Regions from separate parts of the Amycolatopsis sp. WAC 01416 genome, predicted to be linked through region 1. Evidence: riboswitches for the same ligand, from Rfam matches in the RefSeq annotation. Region 1 holds a riboswitch; each other region holds the start of a gene.

Region 1 (5,687 bases):
TACAAGGTCACCAACCGCAACGGCAAAGAGGTCGGCCGCGAGAAGGTCTCGGAAGAGGTCATCACCGAGGCCAAGCCCAAGATCGTCAAGGTCGGTACGAAGAAGCCCGCCGATCCGGTCATCGGGGACGCCGGCGCCTGGGATCGCATCGCGCAGTGCGAGTCGACCGGCAACTGGTCCGCCAACACCGGCAACGGCTACTACGGTGGCCTGCAGTTCAACAAGAGCACCTGGGATGCCTACGGTGGCGACCAGTACGCCGCGTACCCGCACCAGGCCAGCAAGGCCCAGCAGATCGCTGTCGCCGAGAAGGTCCGCGAGGACCGCGGTGGCTACGGCGCTTGGCCGCACTGTGGCAAGAAGGCCTGACCGCCAAATAGTTCTCCTTCCTAAAGGCCATCGTGTGGGTTCCGTCCCGCAAGGTGGCCTTCAGGCCGTTAAGGGCTCCTGCGGTGGTGTAGTGCCTCCGGATCTCGGTCTCGACAGTCGTGCCCACCAGCGAGGCGGCCGTATGTGGGCCACATTCCGGGATCGCTGAGCCGCACTGCCCTCTCGGACGCCTCCGTCACCACGGTGTGGGCTTTGGTAGCCCTGGGACCGTGCCTGGGGCGGTCTGGGACGGCTTACCGGGGTCTCGGCCGGCTCCGCGGGCGGAGGCTGCTCGGTGACCCGCTCCGACGCCTGCCGGGGCAACGGGATGTCCGGGCTGCTTTCCGCGAGATCGACGATCTCCGAGAGTGCGTCACCGCGTCTCTCCGCCGGCGTACGGTCGTCGGCTTCTCTGTTCGGAGCCGGATACGCCCGCGGCACCAGAAGCGCGTTCAGGCGGGCGCCTGTTTCGGGGTCGAGGTTGCCACGCAGGTCCCAACGACCGGTGCGCTTCTGACGCAACCAGAACTCGCTTCGCTGAAGTTTCGGACTGGGATCCTCTTTGGGGTTCCCGTCCGGGTCGAGATGCGCGAGCAACTCCGTCCCCGCCACCGTGACGTCGCGTGGTCTGGCGACGCAGGCGAGCTCGACCAGGCCCTTCTCGGCCTCGTGCCGCGTGCTCGCGGTGAGGTGGTCGGGCAGCCGCTTCATGACGGTGACGATCCGGTCGATGCCGGCCTCGGCCAGCGCTCCGGTGGAGGCCGCGGTACCGGTCAAAGGCGCGACGGGGTCGATCGACGTGCCGTCGCGCACCCGTCTCGAATTGAGCGCGACCGCTCGAGCGGTCACCTTCTGGGCCTCCGCTCGAGGAACCCGAGCCACATGCTCGTAAAAGACGGCGATCGAGTTGTATCCGTAGAGCTCACGGACACCACGGGACTCGATCTCGGCCAGGATCTGGCCGACTTCGGCGATCAGACGTCGCCCTTCGCGTAGCCGTGTCTGCAACTCGTCGAGAAGCAGTTCGGCGTCACCTTCCGGCAGGTTGAGCGGGAAGGCCTTGGGAATGTTTGTGCTGGTCATCCTTCGATTGTCGAGGCAGATTCGAACTAATGCACGGTATCGATCGGGTGGATGATCATTACCCTCCGGGGGCGCCGACCTGCGCGTATCACCCTGGAGTGGGATGGGTGTCAGTTCGAAACGCCACAAGGATGATGGGAGCGGATCACGTCGGACCCCTGCCTGAGGGGGTGAGCTGTTCCCACTCCTCGCGGAGCACCCCGTAGACGACGGCGTCGTGCACGCCGCCGGACCAGCGTCGAGCGCGCCGGAACCGGCCTTCTTCGACGAAACCCAGCCGTCGTCCGACGGCGATCATTCCCGGGTTCCCCGAGAACGTCGCGAAGTCCAGGCGCAGCGTGTCGGTGCGGGAGAACAGGTAAGTCGTCCACAGGCGCAAGGCTTCGGTGCCGAATCCGCCGCCCCAGTACCGCTCGTCGTAGATGACCAGCCCCATCCGCCGCCAGTCGGTCTGCCTGCTTTCCCAGTACCAGCTGACCCTGCCGATCAACCTGCCATCGCTCAGGTCGCACACGGCGAGGCTGGCGCGGGGATCGGGCCGTTCGGCGTTGGTGGTCGTGAGTTCGCTCGCCGTGGATGCGACAGCAGCTGCGGTCGGGGTGCCGAAGTAGGGCCCGTTGGTCGTGTGCCAAGGCCGCGCGGGATCGAGCAGGTCTTCGAGCGATCGGAGATCGGATGGCCGCCAGTCGCGCAGCCGGACTTTCTCACCTTCGAGTACGACGTCGTCCACCGGCCAATCGTGGCTTGCCGAGGCTGACTACGATTGTCGGGTGACTGAACTGCTCGGCCCTGCGGAGATCAGGGCGCTTGCGGCCGAGCTGGACGTACGTCCGACCAAGAAGCTCGGCCAGAACTTCGTGCACGATCCCAACACCGTGCGCCGCATCGTCGATCTTTCCGGGATCGGCGAAGGTGACGTCGTGCTGGAAGTCGGGCCGGGTCTCGGCTCGTTGACCCTCGGACTGCTCGCGACCGGTGCCGAGGTCGTCGCGGTCGAGATCGATCCCGTGCTGGCGAAGCGGCTGCCGGACACGGTGGCCGAACGAGGCGGGGCCGAAAGGCTGAAGGTCGTCGGTGCGGACGCTTTGCGGATCACGGCGGGCGACCTGCCAACGCAGCCGACCGCGCTCGTCGCGAATCTGCCGTACAACGTCGCGGTTCCCGTCGTGCTTCACCTGCTCGCCGAGCTGCCGTCGCTCACCAGCGGCCTCGTGATGGTCCAGACCGAGGTCGCGGATCGGATGGCGGCAGGCCCGGGGAGCCGGACTTACGGCGTGCCCAGCGTCAAGCTCGCTTGGTACGGGAAGACGCGCAAGGTCGCCGCGGTGCCCCGCGCGGTGTTCTGGCCGGTTCCGAATGTGGACTCCGCACTCGTCGCTTTCGAGCGGGGCGAAGTGGTGTCGTCCGTTGACCGGGAGCGGCTGTTCGCGGTGGTGGACGCCGCCTTCTCTCAACGGCGGAAGACTTTGCGTGCCGCGTTGGCGTCATGGGCCGGTTCCGCCGAACGCGCGGGGGAGCTGCTCGAAAAGGCGGGGATCGACCCCAAGACCCGCGGTGAGCAGCTGGATGTGCACGAGTTCGCTCGGATCGCCGCGGCGGCCGTCTGACCGACCGTGGAAGATGTGACCGGCACCGCGCCGACGCGAGTTGGTCAAGGTCAGCACGAGTGCGTAAGTCCTCTTCTAGATCTGCCCGAGTCCGGCACGTCTTAGCAGGCAGCGTCCTTGCCGAGGTCCAAGAGCACCTGTCGCTGTCTCAAAGTATGGGCAGCGAATCCTGTATGATGGACGCGACCAGACGTGTGATCTGCGCCTACGCGCTTGCTTTCATCCAGTGGGATCGGTTTTACTCAGTGAACCATCCCGAGCGACTGAGAGACCTGGCTCGCCGAAGTCGCAGCAACCACCCTCCACAGGGCAGGTGCTACAGCCAGGACCGATGGAGGCTGTGCCTAATGAACAGGGTCACCCACCCGCTCCTGCTGACCAGGCGACGCGTTGTCGATGAAGGTCGCCGCACGGTAAGTGCGTGTCGACGCTCCACCGTTACTGCCTGAGTTCTTTCCCTTATCTCTGAATCCGTCCGTTCCGGACGGTTACTCGGTGACGGTCGGCGCGCTCGAAAGATGCAGCGCCCCATGTGCATGGAGCCCTTCGTGATCACTGTCGAAAACCTGTCCAAATCCTTTCCCCTCAACGGAAATCCGGTCGTCGCCCTGCGCGATGTGAGCGTGGACATCCAAGCGGGCTCGCTATTCGGAGTCGTGGGTCCGGCCGGCTCCGGCAAGTCGACCCTCGCTCGTTGCATCGGCCTGCAGGAGCGCCCCGACCGCGGCGTCGTCCGGCTCGACGGCCTCAACACCGGAACCCTCGACGGACGGCGTCTTCGCGAGATCCGCCGCCAGGTCGGTGTCGTGAGCACCAAACCGGAATTGCTCGCCGAGCGCACCATCGCCGGCAACATCGCTTCGCCGCTCGAACAGCTCGGCCTCGACGGTCCGCAGCGCCGCAACCGGGTCGGCAACCTGCTCGACCTGGTCGGGCTCACCCCCCGGGCGGGGCAGCGGCCAGGCGACCTGACCGAGGGGCAGCTGCGCCGGGTGGCCATCGCCAAGGCTCTCGCCGCCGGGCCGTCCGTGCTCTTGGCCGACGACCCGACCGCGGGCGTGCAGCCCGAAGAGTCCGGCGCTGTCCTGACCGTGCTCGACCGGGCGCGTGCCGAGCTCGGAGTCACCGTGCTGCTCACCACTCCCGACGCCGGCGTGGTCCGCCGTGTCTGCGACGACGTCGCGGTCCTGGAGGCCGGGGCGATCATCGAACGGGGAACCGTGCTCGACCTGGTCTCCGACCCGAACAGCCGGACCGCGCAGGCGCTGCTTCCCGCGATCGAGACCGGGCGGGCACAGGCCTCGAAGTACGACCGCGCGGTGGACGTCGTGCTCGTCGGCTTCGCTTCGGTCGGTGCGCTGCTGCCGGAAGCCGCCGGTCGCTTCGACGTCGAACTCGCCACCATCGGCGGCGGTCTGACCCGGATCGGTGACACGCCGGTCGGCCGGTTCCGCCTCGGTGTGCGCGGTGAGCGCGCGGACGCCGCGCTCGCCTGAATCGCCGAACGCGGCGGCCACGTGACCCACCCGGTCCGCGGACCGCAGGGCGTCGCCGCCTGATTACTCCGCGAACGGGCCGTCCAGGACGAAAGCTGTCCGGGCGGCCCGTTTCGTGCCTGACTCGTCCCGTTCTCTTTTCTCCTGGTGACAGCACAAGTGGAGCGGCCACGTAGTCTTGACTGGTGCTCGCCGTCGTACCGCCTCCAGTGACCGTCAGGGTCCCCGCCAAGGTCAACCTGCACCTGTCGGTCGGTGACGTACGCCCGGATGGCTACCACGAGCTGGTGACCGTGTTCCAGGCGCTTTCCCTGACCGACGAGGTGACCGTCGCGGTCACAGAAGACCCCGGTGTCGAGGTTTACGGCGAAGGCGAAGGTGCCGTGCCGACAGGGGCCAACAACCTCGCCTGGAAGGCGGCGCAGGCACTGGCGGCCCACGTCGGCAAGGCGGACGGCGAGTCCAAGGTCCGAGTGGTGCTGCGTAAAGGCATCCCGGTAGCGGGCGGGATGGCCGGTGGCAGCGCCGACGCGGCCGCGACCCTGGTGGGCCTCGCGTCGCTTTGGAAGCTCGACATTTCCCGAGACGAGCTGGCCGGTATCGCCGCGAAGCTCGGCAGCGATGTTCCTTTCGCGCTCTACGGCGGAACCGCGTTGGGTACCGGTCGGGGCGAGCAGCTGGTGCCGGTCTTGTCGAGGCACACGTTCCACTGGGTTCTGGCGTTCGACCAGCGTGGTCTTTCGACTCCGCGGGTGTTCGGCGAGCTGGACAGGTTGCGTGAAGAAGGCAGCCCGCCTCGGATCGGTTCGCACACTCCGGTGGTCGAGGCGCTGGCGTCCGGTGATCCGCGGCAGCTGGCGTTGCTTCTCGGCAATGACCTGCAAGCGGCCGCTGTCTCGTTGCGTCCGGGACTGCGGCGCACGTTGCGGGCCGGGGTCAACGCCGGTGCGCTTGCCGGCACCGTGTCCGGATCCGGGCCGACCTGTGCCTTTCTGTGCGCGGACGCGCAGTCGGCCGTCGAGGTCGCCGCGGAGTTGTCCGGTGCGGGGGTCTGTCGCACGGTTCGTGTCGCGCACGGGCCGGTCCCCGGAGCCCGGCTGGTCGGCGGGGATGACGCGCCGCGACCGTCGCC
Region 2 (5,687 bases), on a different contig from region 1:
TGTGCTCGCGCCACAGCCACGCGACCTCCTCGCGGTCCTTCAGCGCGTACGGCGCCATGAGCAGGCTCTGCACGATCGCACCGGTTCCGAAATAGATGATCGGCGGGACACCGAGGCCGGTGACCGAATGCGCGTCCCACAGTGTGTAGGCGGCGATCGTGACCCCGGTCAGCAGTCCGTAGGCCACGCCTTTGCGGCGAGCGACGCGATCGGCGGCGTCGGCATGCGCCGGTGCGCGTCCGGTACCGATGACCAGCACGCCGGCGATCACGAGGAACGCGCCGATCAGGCCGAGCACCCCTGGCCGCTCGCCGAGCAGCACGACGGCCGCGAGCACCGAGAGCAGCGGCCCGGTACCGCGGGCGACGGGATAGACGACGGACAGATCGCCGACGGCGTAACCCCGTTGGAGGACGATCCCGTAGGTGACGTGGAACACCGCCGTAACCACGGCCGCGAACAGGCAGGTCCACTGTGGACGTTGCGGCTCCACCGCCAGTGAGACCGCCATGACGGGTACGAGAAGGATCGCGGAGAGGCTGTAGTAGGCCCAGACGAACCGGGCTCCGCCACGGCGGATCCGCTTGGCTGCCAGATTCCAGCCCGCGTGGATGACTGCGGCGATGACGACCAAGGACAGAGCGGTGGCGTTCACGGCGGACCTTCCCGTTTTCCGCGCATGCGGAAAACACCGGTCCTCCAGGCTTTTGTCCCGTCAGATGAACGGCAGCGCTTCCGGCCCCGCCGATGGTGCCGCTCGGACCTGTCCCCTCTGCCCTGATTATGTGTTTCGCTGAACGGGCAGGCGGCGGAACCCTAGGCACTACGATCTTCACCGTACCGCAATCCCCCCTCCCCAGGCGGCCGTGAGCGGCCCCGGGGCGGCTGTTAAGATTGCCTCTCACCGTCGTGTGGCATTCCGTCATGGAGGAAACCCGCGCCGCTCTCACGAGCATGCAGGGCCGGTCACAGCGCGGCGGCGAAACCACCGAGAGATTCAAGAGGAGCGCCCCCGTGGCCAACATCAAGTCGCAGATCAAGCGCATCACCACCAACGAGAAGGCGCGTCAGCGCAACCAGGCGATCCGGTCCTCGGTGAAGACCGCGATCCGCAAGTTCCGCGAGGCAGCCGACGCCGGCGACAAGGCCAAGGCCCTGGAGCTGCAGAAGGACGCGGCCAAGAAGATGGACAAGGCTGTGACCAAGGGCGTTCTCCACGCCAACCAGGCCGCCAACAAGAAGTCCGCGCTCGCGAAGCGCGCGAACTCTCTCTGATCGGCTTTCGAAGGGCCCCGGCGACTCACGTCGCCGGGGCCCTTCGCCATGTTCAGCGGCTTGTACCGTGGGCGTCGACGACCTCAAGCACGGCGCGTTCCAACGCGTACTCCGGGTTGGCCGCGACCCCCTTGACCTCGGCGTTGAGCCGGGCGACCACCCGCATCGCGGTGGCCAGACCGTCCTGACCCCAGCCTCGGGCCTGCCCCTGCGCCTTGCGCACCTTCCACGGCGGCATCCCCAGCTCGCCGGCCATCTGGTTCGGGTTCCCGCGACCGGCGCCGGACACCCGCGCGATCGTCCGGACCGCGTCGGCGAGAGCGTCGGCGACCAGCACGTGCGGCACGCCCAGTTGCATCGCCCAGCGCAGCGATTCGAGCGCCGCGGCCTTGTCACCGGCGACGGCCTTTTCGGCGACGGCGAATCCGTTCACGTCCGCGCGGCCCCGGTGGTAGCGGCGGACCGCCTGCTCGTCGACCGTTCCGCCCGCGTCCGCGACGAGCTGGGTCGCGGCCGACGACAACTCACGCAGATCCGAGCCGACCGCGTCGATCAGCGCGAGCACGGCCGCACCGTCGATCTTCCCGCCGACCCGGCGGACCTCGTTGCGGACAAAGGATTCCCGCTCAGCGGCCTTGGTCAGTTTCGGGCATTCGACGACCTCCGCCCCTGCCTTCTTCAAGGCGGCGGGGAGCGCCTTCGCGGCCTTGCTCCGACCGCCTCCGCTGTGCACGACGACGAGCACGATGCCGTCGGCGGGCGCCTTGACGTAGGCCATCACCCCGTCGGCGAGCTCCTGCGAAATGTCCTGCGCCGATTCGAGGACGATCACCCTGCCTTCCGCGAACAGCGAGGGGCTGACCATCTCCGCGAGCGCCGGGACTGTGAGGTCCGACACCCGGATCCGGGTGAGATCCGCCGTCGGATCGGCGGCTTTGGCCGCGTCCGAAGCGCCGCGGACCGCGCGTTCGATCAGCAGCTCTTCCTCACCGAGAACCAGGACCAGCGGCGATGGGGCGGAAGCTTGCGTCGTCACGGTGACGATCCTGCCACTCGTCCTCTCGTGTGCTTTGTCCGGTGATGTGTTCCGGGCACGGTGGCCCCACCTGAGGCTCATGTCGTACGGTGTTGGCGAGGCGACGCGATGACACGCGTGCCGACAATCGAATACCGCTCATCCAGAGGGGCAGAGGGAACGGCCCGACGAAGCCCCGGCAACCGGCGTCAGCCTGTCATTCCGCGATCGCGGGATAGCTGACGAACACGGTGCCAATTCCGGCCCGCCACGGCGGGGCAGATGAGGAAAGGACCTCGCGATGACCGCAACCCTCGGCACGACCTCCACCACCAAGACCCCGGATCTCGGACCGGCCGTCGAACTGGTGTCGAAGGAAGAGGGACACCGGCAGCCGCTCGCCCCCGAATTCGTTTCCGCCGAGGACTTCTCGCCGCTCGAAGTCGCCTACGACTTCGGCCGCGTGCGCCGCGAGGACATCGAAGCCGGACCGAAGAACATCTGGCGCTACAAGAAACTCCTTCCCGTTCCGTCGAACGTCGAAGAAATCCCCAACACCGAACCCGGCGCCACCCGGCTCATCCAGGCCGACAGGCTCGCGAAAGCCTTGGGCGTCAAGAAGGTCTGGGTCAAGGACGACACCGGCAACCCCACGCACTCGTTCAAGGACCGTGTGGTCGCCGTCGCGCTGGCCGCCGCCCGCGAATTCGGCTTCGACGTGCTCGCCTGTCCGTCGACCGGCAACCTGGCCAACGCCGTCGCCGCCGCGGCGGCCCGCGCCGGCTGGCGGTCGGTCGTGCTGATCCCGAAGACCCTCGAGCGCGCGAAGATCCTCACCACCGCCGTGTACGACGGCGACCTGATCGCGGTCGACGGCAACTACGACGACGTGAACCGGCTCGCCACCCAGCTCGCCGCCGAGCAGGAGAGCTGGGCGTTCGTCAACGTGAACGTCCGGCCCTACTACTCCGAAGGCTCCAAGACGCTGGCCTTCGAGGTCGCCGAACAGCTCGGCTGGCGGCTCCCCTCCCAGATCGTGGTCCCGATCGCCTCCGGTTCCCAGCTCACCAAGGTGGACAAGGGTTTCCGCGAGTTCGGGCAGCTCGGTCTCGTCGACGAGACGCCGTACAAGGTGTTCGGCGCGCAGGCCACCGGCTGCTCCCCCGTCTCGGCGGCCTTCCGTGCGGGCCACGACGTCGTCCAGCCGGTCAAGCCGGACACGATCGCCCGGTCGCTCGCGATCGGCAACCCGGCCGACGGCCCCTACGTCCTCGACGTGGTCAACCGCACCGGCGGCGCGATCGAAGACGTCACCGACGAAGAGGTCGTCGAGGGCATCCGGCTGCTCGCCCGCACCGAGGGCGTCTTCACCGAGACCGCCGGTGGGGTCACCGTCGCGACGGCCAAGAAGCTCATCGAGACCGGCAAGCTCAACCCGGACGAGGAGATCGTCCTGCTGATCACCGGTGACGGCCTGAAGACCCTCGATGCCGTCGAGGGCAAGATCGGCCCGAAGGCCACCGTCAGCGCCTCAGCCGACGCGGTCCGCGAAGCACTCGGCATCTGAGACCTGTTGGCGGAGCTGAGGACGGGTTCGCTAACAGGACATAACGCGTGAACCCGCCCTGGCCGAAGGCCCGCTATCGCGGTGGCAGGACGCCCTGACCGCCCATAAGGACGTGTTCAACCAGATCGCGTCCTGTCGACGTCGATCGCGGCGCGGATTCACCGACAGGCACTGAGTTCCCGCCCGGCCCGCCTCAAGAACGAGGCGGGCCGCGGGGCTCACCCCGGCGCAGCAAGGCAAGTCCCCGCGCGTCGGCGACGACCGCGGTGTCGCCGTCAGTGTCCGTTCTGGCGATCGACGCGCCGACCGTGGCCAGATTGTCCAAAGTGGACTTGTTCGGATGGCCGTAGGTGTTTCCGGCCCCGACACTCACCAACGCCACCCTCGGTGCGACGGCGTTGAGGAAATCCGGTGCCGTGTAACGGCTTCCGTGATGCGGGACTTTCAGGATCTCGGCTTGCAGATCGGTACCCTCGGCCATCAGGTCGGCCTGCGCGGCGAGCTCGACGTCGCCCGTCAGCAGTAGCCTGCCCGCCGGGGTACCGGCGCGCAGGACGACCGAGCCGTTGTTGATCACCGTGCCGTCCTGTTCGAGGACCGAACGCCGGGTGACATACCGCGGCCCCAGTACGTCGAGCGACAGCCCCGGCCAGTCCAGCCGCTGCCCGATTCCCAGCTCCAGCAAGGGAATCCCGCGGCGTGCGGTCTCGTCCGCGACCTGTTGCCACGCCCAGGCGGGAGCCCGGCCCGGGCCGACGGCGACCGCACCGACCGACCGGCCCTCGAAGACGGATTCGAGGCCGCCGATGTGGTCGGCGTGCAGATGACTCAACACGATCAACGGAACACGATCCACGCCGAGCCTGCGCAGGCATTCGTCGACCGGTCCCGGTTCCGGCCCGGTGTCGACCAGGACCGCTCTGCCCGGCTCGCCCGTGGCGAGGGCTACGGCATCCCCCTGTCCGACGTCGCAGGCGATGGCACTCCACGACGCCGGTGGCCAGGCCGGTGCCAGCACCCGCATCGGTACGAAGACGAGCAGACCGGCGGCCAGCGCGACCGCCAGCAAGATCCTGGCGTGGCGCAGCCGGACGACGACGAGCACCACGACGAGCAGGCCGGCCGCCAGCAGCCCACCCCACCAGCCATCCGGCCAGTCCACGACCGCACCCGGCGCCCGGGCGCCGTGGCGGGCCACGGTGATGAGCCAGCTCGCCTCGGGTTCGGTCAGGCGGACCAGCAGCCTGCCCGCCGACGGCCACCACGGTCCGACGACGGTGGCGAGCACGCCGAACACGGTGGCCGGGGCGACCACCGGCGCGGCGAGCACGTTGGTCACCACCGAGACGAGACTGACCGATCCCGCCATGCCCGCGATGACCGGCGTCGTCACCACGAACGCGGCCAGCGGGATGGTCAGCCCCTCGGCGTAGCCTGCCGGAACTCCGCGTCCGACCAGCCACTCGGCCCACCGCGGTGCCAGCAGGACGAGCCCGGCCGTGGCCAGCACCGAAAGCGCGAACCCGAAGTCCGCGGCCATGGCCGGATCGGCCACGACGAGCCCGGCGACCGCGAACGCCAGCGCGGGCAGCGCCGAACCCCGGCGCCCCAAGGCCAGCGCCAGCAGCCCGACCGCCCCCATCACTCCGGCGCGGAGCACGCTGGGTGCGGGCCCGGCGAGGACCACGAACCCGGCGAGCCCCGCGGCGGCCGCGGCGGCGGACGTCCGCGGCCCGACCCGGAGCACCCTCAGCAGGAGAAGAATCGAGCCACAGACGATCGCCACGTTCCCACCGCTCACGGCCATCAGGTGGGACATGCCGGAGTCCG
Region 3 (5,687 bases), on a different contig from region 1:
CTGCCGCTGCTGGTGGTCTACGAACTGGCCGCCGGCCTGGTGATCGGCCTCGCGTTCGGCTGGGGTGGGGCGTTCGCGCTGCGCCGGGCGGCGCTTCCCGCCACCGGTCTGTACCCGCTGGCCACGGTCGCGGTCTGCGTCGTGGCGTACTCGAGCGGTCAGCTCGCCCACGCGTCGGGCCTGCTCGCCACCTACGTCGCGGCACTGGTGCTGGGGAACTCGAAGCTGCCGCACCGGTCGGACACGCTGTCCTTCGCCGAGGGGCTCGGCTGGCTCGCGCAGATCGGGCTGTTCGTGCTGCTCGGCCTGTTCGCCTCGCCGAGCAGGATCCTCGAAAGCCTGGTCCAGGGCCTGGTCGCGGGCGCGGTCGTGTTGTTGCTCGCCCGTCCGTTGTCGGTGGTGCTCTCGGCACTGCCGTTCAAGATCCCTTGGCGAGAACAGGTGTTCCTGTCCTGGGCGGGCTTGCGCGGGGCGGTCCCGATCGTGCTCGCGCTGATCCCCCTGTCGTCGGGGGTGCCCGGCGCGCAGGAGCTGGTCGACGCGGTGTTCGTGCTGGTCATCGTGCTGACGCTGCTCCAGGGCGCGACGCTGACCCCGCTCGCGCGCGTGCTCGGACTCGCCCAGCACACCGAAGCGCACGAGATCGACGTCGACTCCGCCCCGCTCGACGAGATGGGCGCGGAACTCCTGCAGGTCCGGATCAACGCCGGATCCAAGATGCACGGCGTCTACCTGGCCGAACTACGGCTGCCCATCGGGGCGACGATCAGCCTCCTCGTCCGCGACGGCGCCGGCTTCACGCCCAACAAGAACACCCGGCTCCAGGAACGGGATCAGTTACTCGTCGTGACCACCGCCGAAGTCCGTGACGCGGCCGAGCGGCGCCTGCGGGCCGTCGACCGCGCCGGACGCCTCGCCAGGTGGAAGGGCGAATCCGGCCAGTAGGTCACGGCCCGGCACCAGCTGTTCGTCGGTTGATCTCAGATAATTCTTCCCTTGCGTCCTCCTTTTGGATTACTTTCCCGGCAATCGACTCCATCGAATGGGTGAGTGTCGCGGGGTAAGGAGTACGCAAGGTGACGAAACTTCCTGTGCGGTTCGCCGGTCTGGGGGTCGCCGCGGCACTCGTCGGGGTGGTTCTCACCGCCCCGGTGGCGACAGCGGCCGGCGCGTTTCCCGTGTTCGGGCTGCCCTTCGAAACAGGCCAGTCGGTCTACTCGGCGGGGATCCACTCGGACAACGGGACCTCCGGCGTGAAGAACGCCATCGACTTCAGCCCCGGCGACCGGACCGTTCGCGCCCCGCTGGCGGGCACGGTCCGGATCCAGCACTGCGACGGCGGCGACTGGGTGACCGTCGACCACGACGGCGGCTGGCGGACCGGGTACTACCACCTGGAAGGCATCGCGGTCACCGACGGCCAGAAGGTCGCCCCTGGCGACGCACTCGGCCGGACCGGTAACGCGCTGCCCTGCGGTGGCAGCAGCACCGGCGCCCACGTGCACTTCACCCTGTGGACGCTGCCCGCGGCCGCCCCGCAGGGCGGCGACTCGCGCGACTTCGGCGTCGGCGCGGGCAACTGGAACGGCATGTCCTACGACGAGGTCTCCACCAAGGTCGCGGCGGCCTACGGCGAGGCCGTCGACGGCAAGACCTTCGGCGGCTGGCAGTTCACCGCGGGCACCGATCAGTACTCGGGGACCGCGACCGAGGTGTCCTCCCGCGCGATCGTCCCGCTGCCCGGCCGATTCCGCGCCTGACCTGCCGCAATTCGGCACCTGGTTGCGATGGTCCGGGCCGCGAACCAGCGCGATCAGGTGCCGAATTGCGGGTTTCCTCGCTTGCGGAGCACGTGAGCGGCGTCTCAAGATGCGGACGAGGGGTGGCTCGATCGCCTGCCCGTCCGCTAACTTCGTCCGTAGGTCACGAGTGTCAGCGTCAAGCCCCGGCTAGCTGACCGGCAACCCTCCTTCCGCGGTGGGGTGCCCCGGGTGAGGACCTGGCTCGTCGCGTGGTGCGACGGGCAAGCGCGGGATCCTCGTCGGGTCCCCTGGCCCGGAGGATGACGATGACTCTCGCTCTCGAACGCACGAACACTCCCGCCGCTGTCGCGGAAACCGTTGCCACACACGAAATCCCGACGGTCGCGTGTGCCGAGCTGCGGGTCCCGCTGGTGACCGGCGGCGGCAATGACCATATCGGATACGCCAACCTCGACCACGCGGCGAGCGCCCCTTGTCTGGACAAGGTGCGGGCCGCCGTCGACGAATTCCTGCCCTGGTACGCCAGCGTGCACCGCGGCGCCGGGTTCGCTTCGCAGATCTCCACCAAGCTTTACGAGCGCACGCGCGGAATCCTGCGGGACTTCGTCGACGCGCGGTCGACCGACGCCGTCGTGTTCACCCGCAACACCACCGATTCCTTCAACCTTCTCGCGCGCAGCCTGCCGAAGCACACGTCGGTCGTCGTGTTCGACACCGATCACCACGCCGCGCTGCTGCCGTGGCGGGGCCCGAACGTCCGCCGGATCCAGACCCCTCGCACCCGTCTCGCCGCGGTGTCCGCTGTGGACGAAGCACTCGCGGACTGCCCGCAGGGGCCGCGGCTGGTGGTCATCACCGGCGCGTCCAACGTGACCGGGGAACTGTTGCCGGTCAAGGAGATCGCCGCGGTCGCGCGGCGGCACGGCGCCCGGATCGCGCTCGACGCGGCGCAGCTCGCCCCGCATCGGAAGATCTCGGTGCGTGAACTGGACGTCGACTACGTCGCGCTGTCTGGCCACAAGTTGTACGCGCCTTTCGGTGCCGGAGCGCTGATCGGCCGCGCCGACTGGCTGCGCGCCGCCCAGCCGTACCTCGCCGGTGGCGGTGCGACGAAGCTCGTCAACCGTGACTCCGAAAACCTCGGTGTGGTCTGGAATTCCGGCCCCGAGCGGCACGAAGCCGGTTCTCCCAACACCGTCGGCGTCTACGCGCTCGGTGTCGCCTGCGAGACACTGGCCGGGAACTGGGACGCGATCGTCGCCCACGAGGACGAACTGCTGGCGCGGCTGCGTCGCGGTCTCGCCGCGGTTCCCGGATTCGCCGAACTGCGGCTGTTCGACGCGCCGGTCGACAGGGTCGGCACGCTCAGCTTCGTCGTCGACGGGTTCGACCCGGGCTGGCTCGCCGCGGTCCTTTCGGCGGAGTACGGCATCGGCGTGCGGGACGGCGCGTTCTGCGCGCACATCGCCACCAAACGGCTGATCTCCGCCGCCGGTTCGACCGGGCAGCAGGCCGTCCGGGTCAGCCTCGGCCTCGGCAGCACCACCGAACACGTGGACCGGCTCGTGCTGGCGCTGCGCCAGATCGTCGCCCGCGGCGCCCGCTGGCAGTACGAGAAGCCCGAGGGCCGCTGGGTGCCGGAGAACGATCCGCGGGAACTGCCCCCGTTCTGCGCCTGACCCACTAGCCTCACCCCGCATGGGGAACGAGCGACCACGTTATTGGTTTCCGCTGGCGTTGCTGGGATTCGCCCAGCTGGCGGTGGTGGCCCTGTCCGTCGGCGCGCGCCGGTCCGAGGGATGGTTCGCCTATGCGCCGTACGCGAACGGCGGCATGTTCGGATCCGTCCACGGCGGGGAGACGAGCCGTGAGGCCCTGACCGCGGTTTCGGTCGTCGGCATGGGCAGGATGGACAACTGGCTGTTCGCCGTCCTCGCGGTCTACCTCGGCACGGTGCTGTTCTACGCGTTCCGGGCGAAGACCGTTCGGTGGTGGAAGGTCGCCGGGATCGCGCTCGGCGGGCTGGTCGCCATCGTGCTGGCGGATCTGGTCGGCTACTGGGAACTCGACATGGACGGCGACGCGCGGAGCGCGGTTCTGCTGACGCTCGGCCTGGTCGGGCTCGCCTGGCTGGAGCGCAGCGTGCTGGTGCTCGTCGTGGCCGCGGCGTTCGTGCTCTGCGCGGTCGTGCTCGCGCGAGGGCAGCTCGCGTTGGTGCTGTCGTCGCTGGTCGCGCTCGCCGGCGCGTTCGCGGCCCTGCTGAGCAGGCCGAAGACAGCCGCCGAGGAGGCCTGAGCAGGCTCAGTGGACAATGGGAGAGTGAGTACAGAGCCCGAAACCGCGCCACCGTCGCCGCCGCTGCCCAAGAAGCGCGTCGCCGTGGTGTTCGCCGTCGCCGCGGTGCTGTGGGGGATCGACCTCCTCACCAAGCAGATCGCCGTGTCCACGCTCGAGGGCAAGCAGCCGGTCGAGTTCCTCGGCGGGCTGGTGTACTTCCAGCTGGTACGCAACCCCGGCGCCGCCTTCTCGATGGCGACCGGGCTCACCTGGGTGCTCGCGCTGGTCGCGATCGCCGTCGTGATCGCCATCGTCTGGCTGTCCCGGCGGCTGCGCTCGGTGGGCTGGGCGATCGGTCTCGGCCTGGTGCTGGCCGGTGCGCTCGGCAACCTCACCGACCGGATCTTCCGCGCGCCGGGCCCGCTGCAGGGACACGTGGTCGACATGATCTCCGCGTTCGCGCCGAACGGGCAGGGCTGGGCGATCTTCAACGTCGCCGACTCCGCGATCTGTGTCGGCGGCGTGCTCATCGTGATCCTTTCCTTGCTGGGCAAGGACTACGACGGAACATCCACAAAAGACAAGAAGAAAGCGGCGAGCGAATGAGCGCGCGGATGTTGCCCGTTCCCGATGGGCTCGACGGCATGCGCGTCGACGCGGGGCTGGCGAAACTGCTGGGACTTTCCCGCACGATCGTGGCGGAACTGGCCGAATCCGGCGAGATCCTGCTCGACGGCAGGCAGGCCGGGAAGTCGGACCGGCTGACCGCAGGCGGGCTGCTCGAAGTGACGCTGCCCGATCCGGCCTCGCCCATCGAGGTCGTCGTGGAACCCGTCGAAGGCATGAAGATCCTGCACGACGATGACGACATCGTGGTGATCTCGAAGCCGGTCGGCGTCGCCGTGCACCCGAGCCCCGGCTGGACCGGGCCGACCGTCGTCGGCGGGCTCGCCGCCGCCGGGCTGCGGATCGCGACCTCGGGCGCCGCCGAACGCCAGGGCGTCGTGCACCGGCTGGACGCCGGCACCACCGGCGTGATGGTCGTGGCGAAGAGCGAGCACGCGTACACCGTGCTGAAGCGGGCGTTCAAGGAACGCACCGTCGACAAGGGCTACCACGCCATCGTGCAGGGCCACCCCGATCCGACGCGCGGCACCATCGACGCGCCGATCGACCGGCACCCCCGGCACGACTACAAGTTCGCGGTCGTCCAGGGCGGGCGGCCCAGCGTCACGCACTACGAGGTCGTCGAGGCCTTCCGCGCCGCGTCGCTGGCGCAGATCAAACTGGAGACCGGCCGCACGCACCAGATCCGCGTGCACTTCTCGGCGCTCAAGCACCCGTGCGTCGGCGACCTGACCTACGGCGCCGACCCGGTGCTGGCGCGTAAACTCGGGCTTTCCCGGCAATGGCTGCACGCGAAGACGCTCGGCTTCGCCCACCCGTCCGACGGGCGCTGGGTCGAGTTCGAATCGGAGTACCCGGACGACCTCGCCACCGCGCTGCGGATCCTGCAGGACGAAAACTAGCCACGATGTGACCGGTGGGGCCGTGGGCCGGGTGGCGCGAAGGGCGAGTTCCCTCGGCTGAGCCGCGTGAAGGGGGCCTTCACGCGCAGCCGTTGTGACGTGTGGGGATTCTGTGACG

The links. Region 1 has a riboswitch for S-adenosylmethionine ahead of DL990_RS17830 (methionine ABC transporter ATP-binding protein). Riboswitches for the same ligand answer to the same signal wherever they lie in the genome.
Region 2: linked by a shared signal. The riboswitch ahead of thrC (threonine synthase) and the one ahead of DL990_RS17830 (methionine ABC transporter ATP-binding protein) in region 1 are both predicted to bind S-adenosylmethionine.
Region 3: linked by a shared signal. The riboswitch ahead of DL990_RS24200 (aminotransferase class V-fold PLP-dependent enzyme) and the one ahead of DL990_RS17830 (methionine ABC transporter ATP-binding protein) in region 1 are both predicted to bind S-adenosylmethionine.

Annotation. Positions count from the first base shown of each region.
Region 1 is NZ_QHHX01000005.1:124,402-130,088, forward strand. Features, by position in the region: gene DL990_RS17810 (resuscitation-promoting factor) at 1-369, shown strand, start outside; gene DL990_RS17815 (DUF222 domain-containing protein) at 430-1,452, opposite strand; gene DL990_RS17820 (GNAT family N-acetyltransferase) at 1,598-2,182, opposite strand; gene rsmA (16S rRNA (adenine(1518)-N(6)/adenine(1519)-N(6))-dimethyltransferase RsmA) at 2,223-3,059, shown strand; SAM riboswitch class I at 3,307-3,397, shown strand; partial or broken gene DL990_RS17830 (methionine ABC transporter ATP-binding protein) at 3,608-4,618, shown strand; gene DL990_RS17835 (4-(cytidine 5'-diphospho)-2-C-methyl-D-erythritol kinase) at 4,741-5,687, shown strand, end outside.
Region 2 is NZ_QHHX01000006.1:38,902-44,588, reverse strand. Features, by position in the region: gene DL990_RS20925 (EamA family transporter) at 1-655, opposite strand, end outside; gene rpsT (30S ribosomal protein S20) at 1,015-1,275, shown strand; gene holA (DNA polymerase III subunit delta) at 1,328-2,311, opposite strand; SAM riboswitch class I at 2,447-2,579, shown strand; gene thrC (threonine synthase) at 2,592-3,857, shown strand; gene DL990_RS20905 (ComEC/Rec2 family competence protein) at 4,051-5,687, opposite strand, start outside.
Region 3 is NZ_QHHX01000007.1:91,562-97,248, forward strand. Features, by position in the region: gene DL990_RS24190 (potassium/proton antiporter) at 1-945, shown strand, start outside; gene DL990_RS24195 (M23 family metallopeptidase) at 1,077-1,760, shown strand; SAM riboswitch class IV at 1,922-2,036, shown strand; gene DL990_RS24200 (aminotransferase class V-fold PLP-dependent enzyme) at 2,069-3,442, shown strand; gene DL990_RS24205 (hypothetical protein) at 3,462-4,058, shown strand; gene lspA (signal peptidase II) at 4,083-4,646, shown strand; gene DL990_RS24215 (RluA family pseudouridine synthase) at 4,643-5,569, shown strand.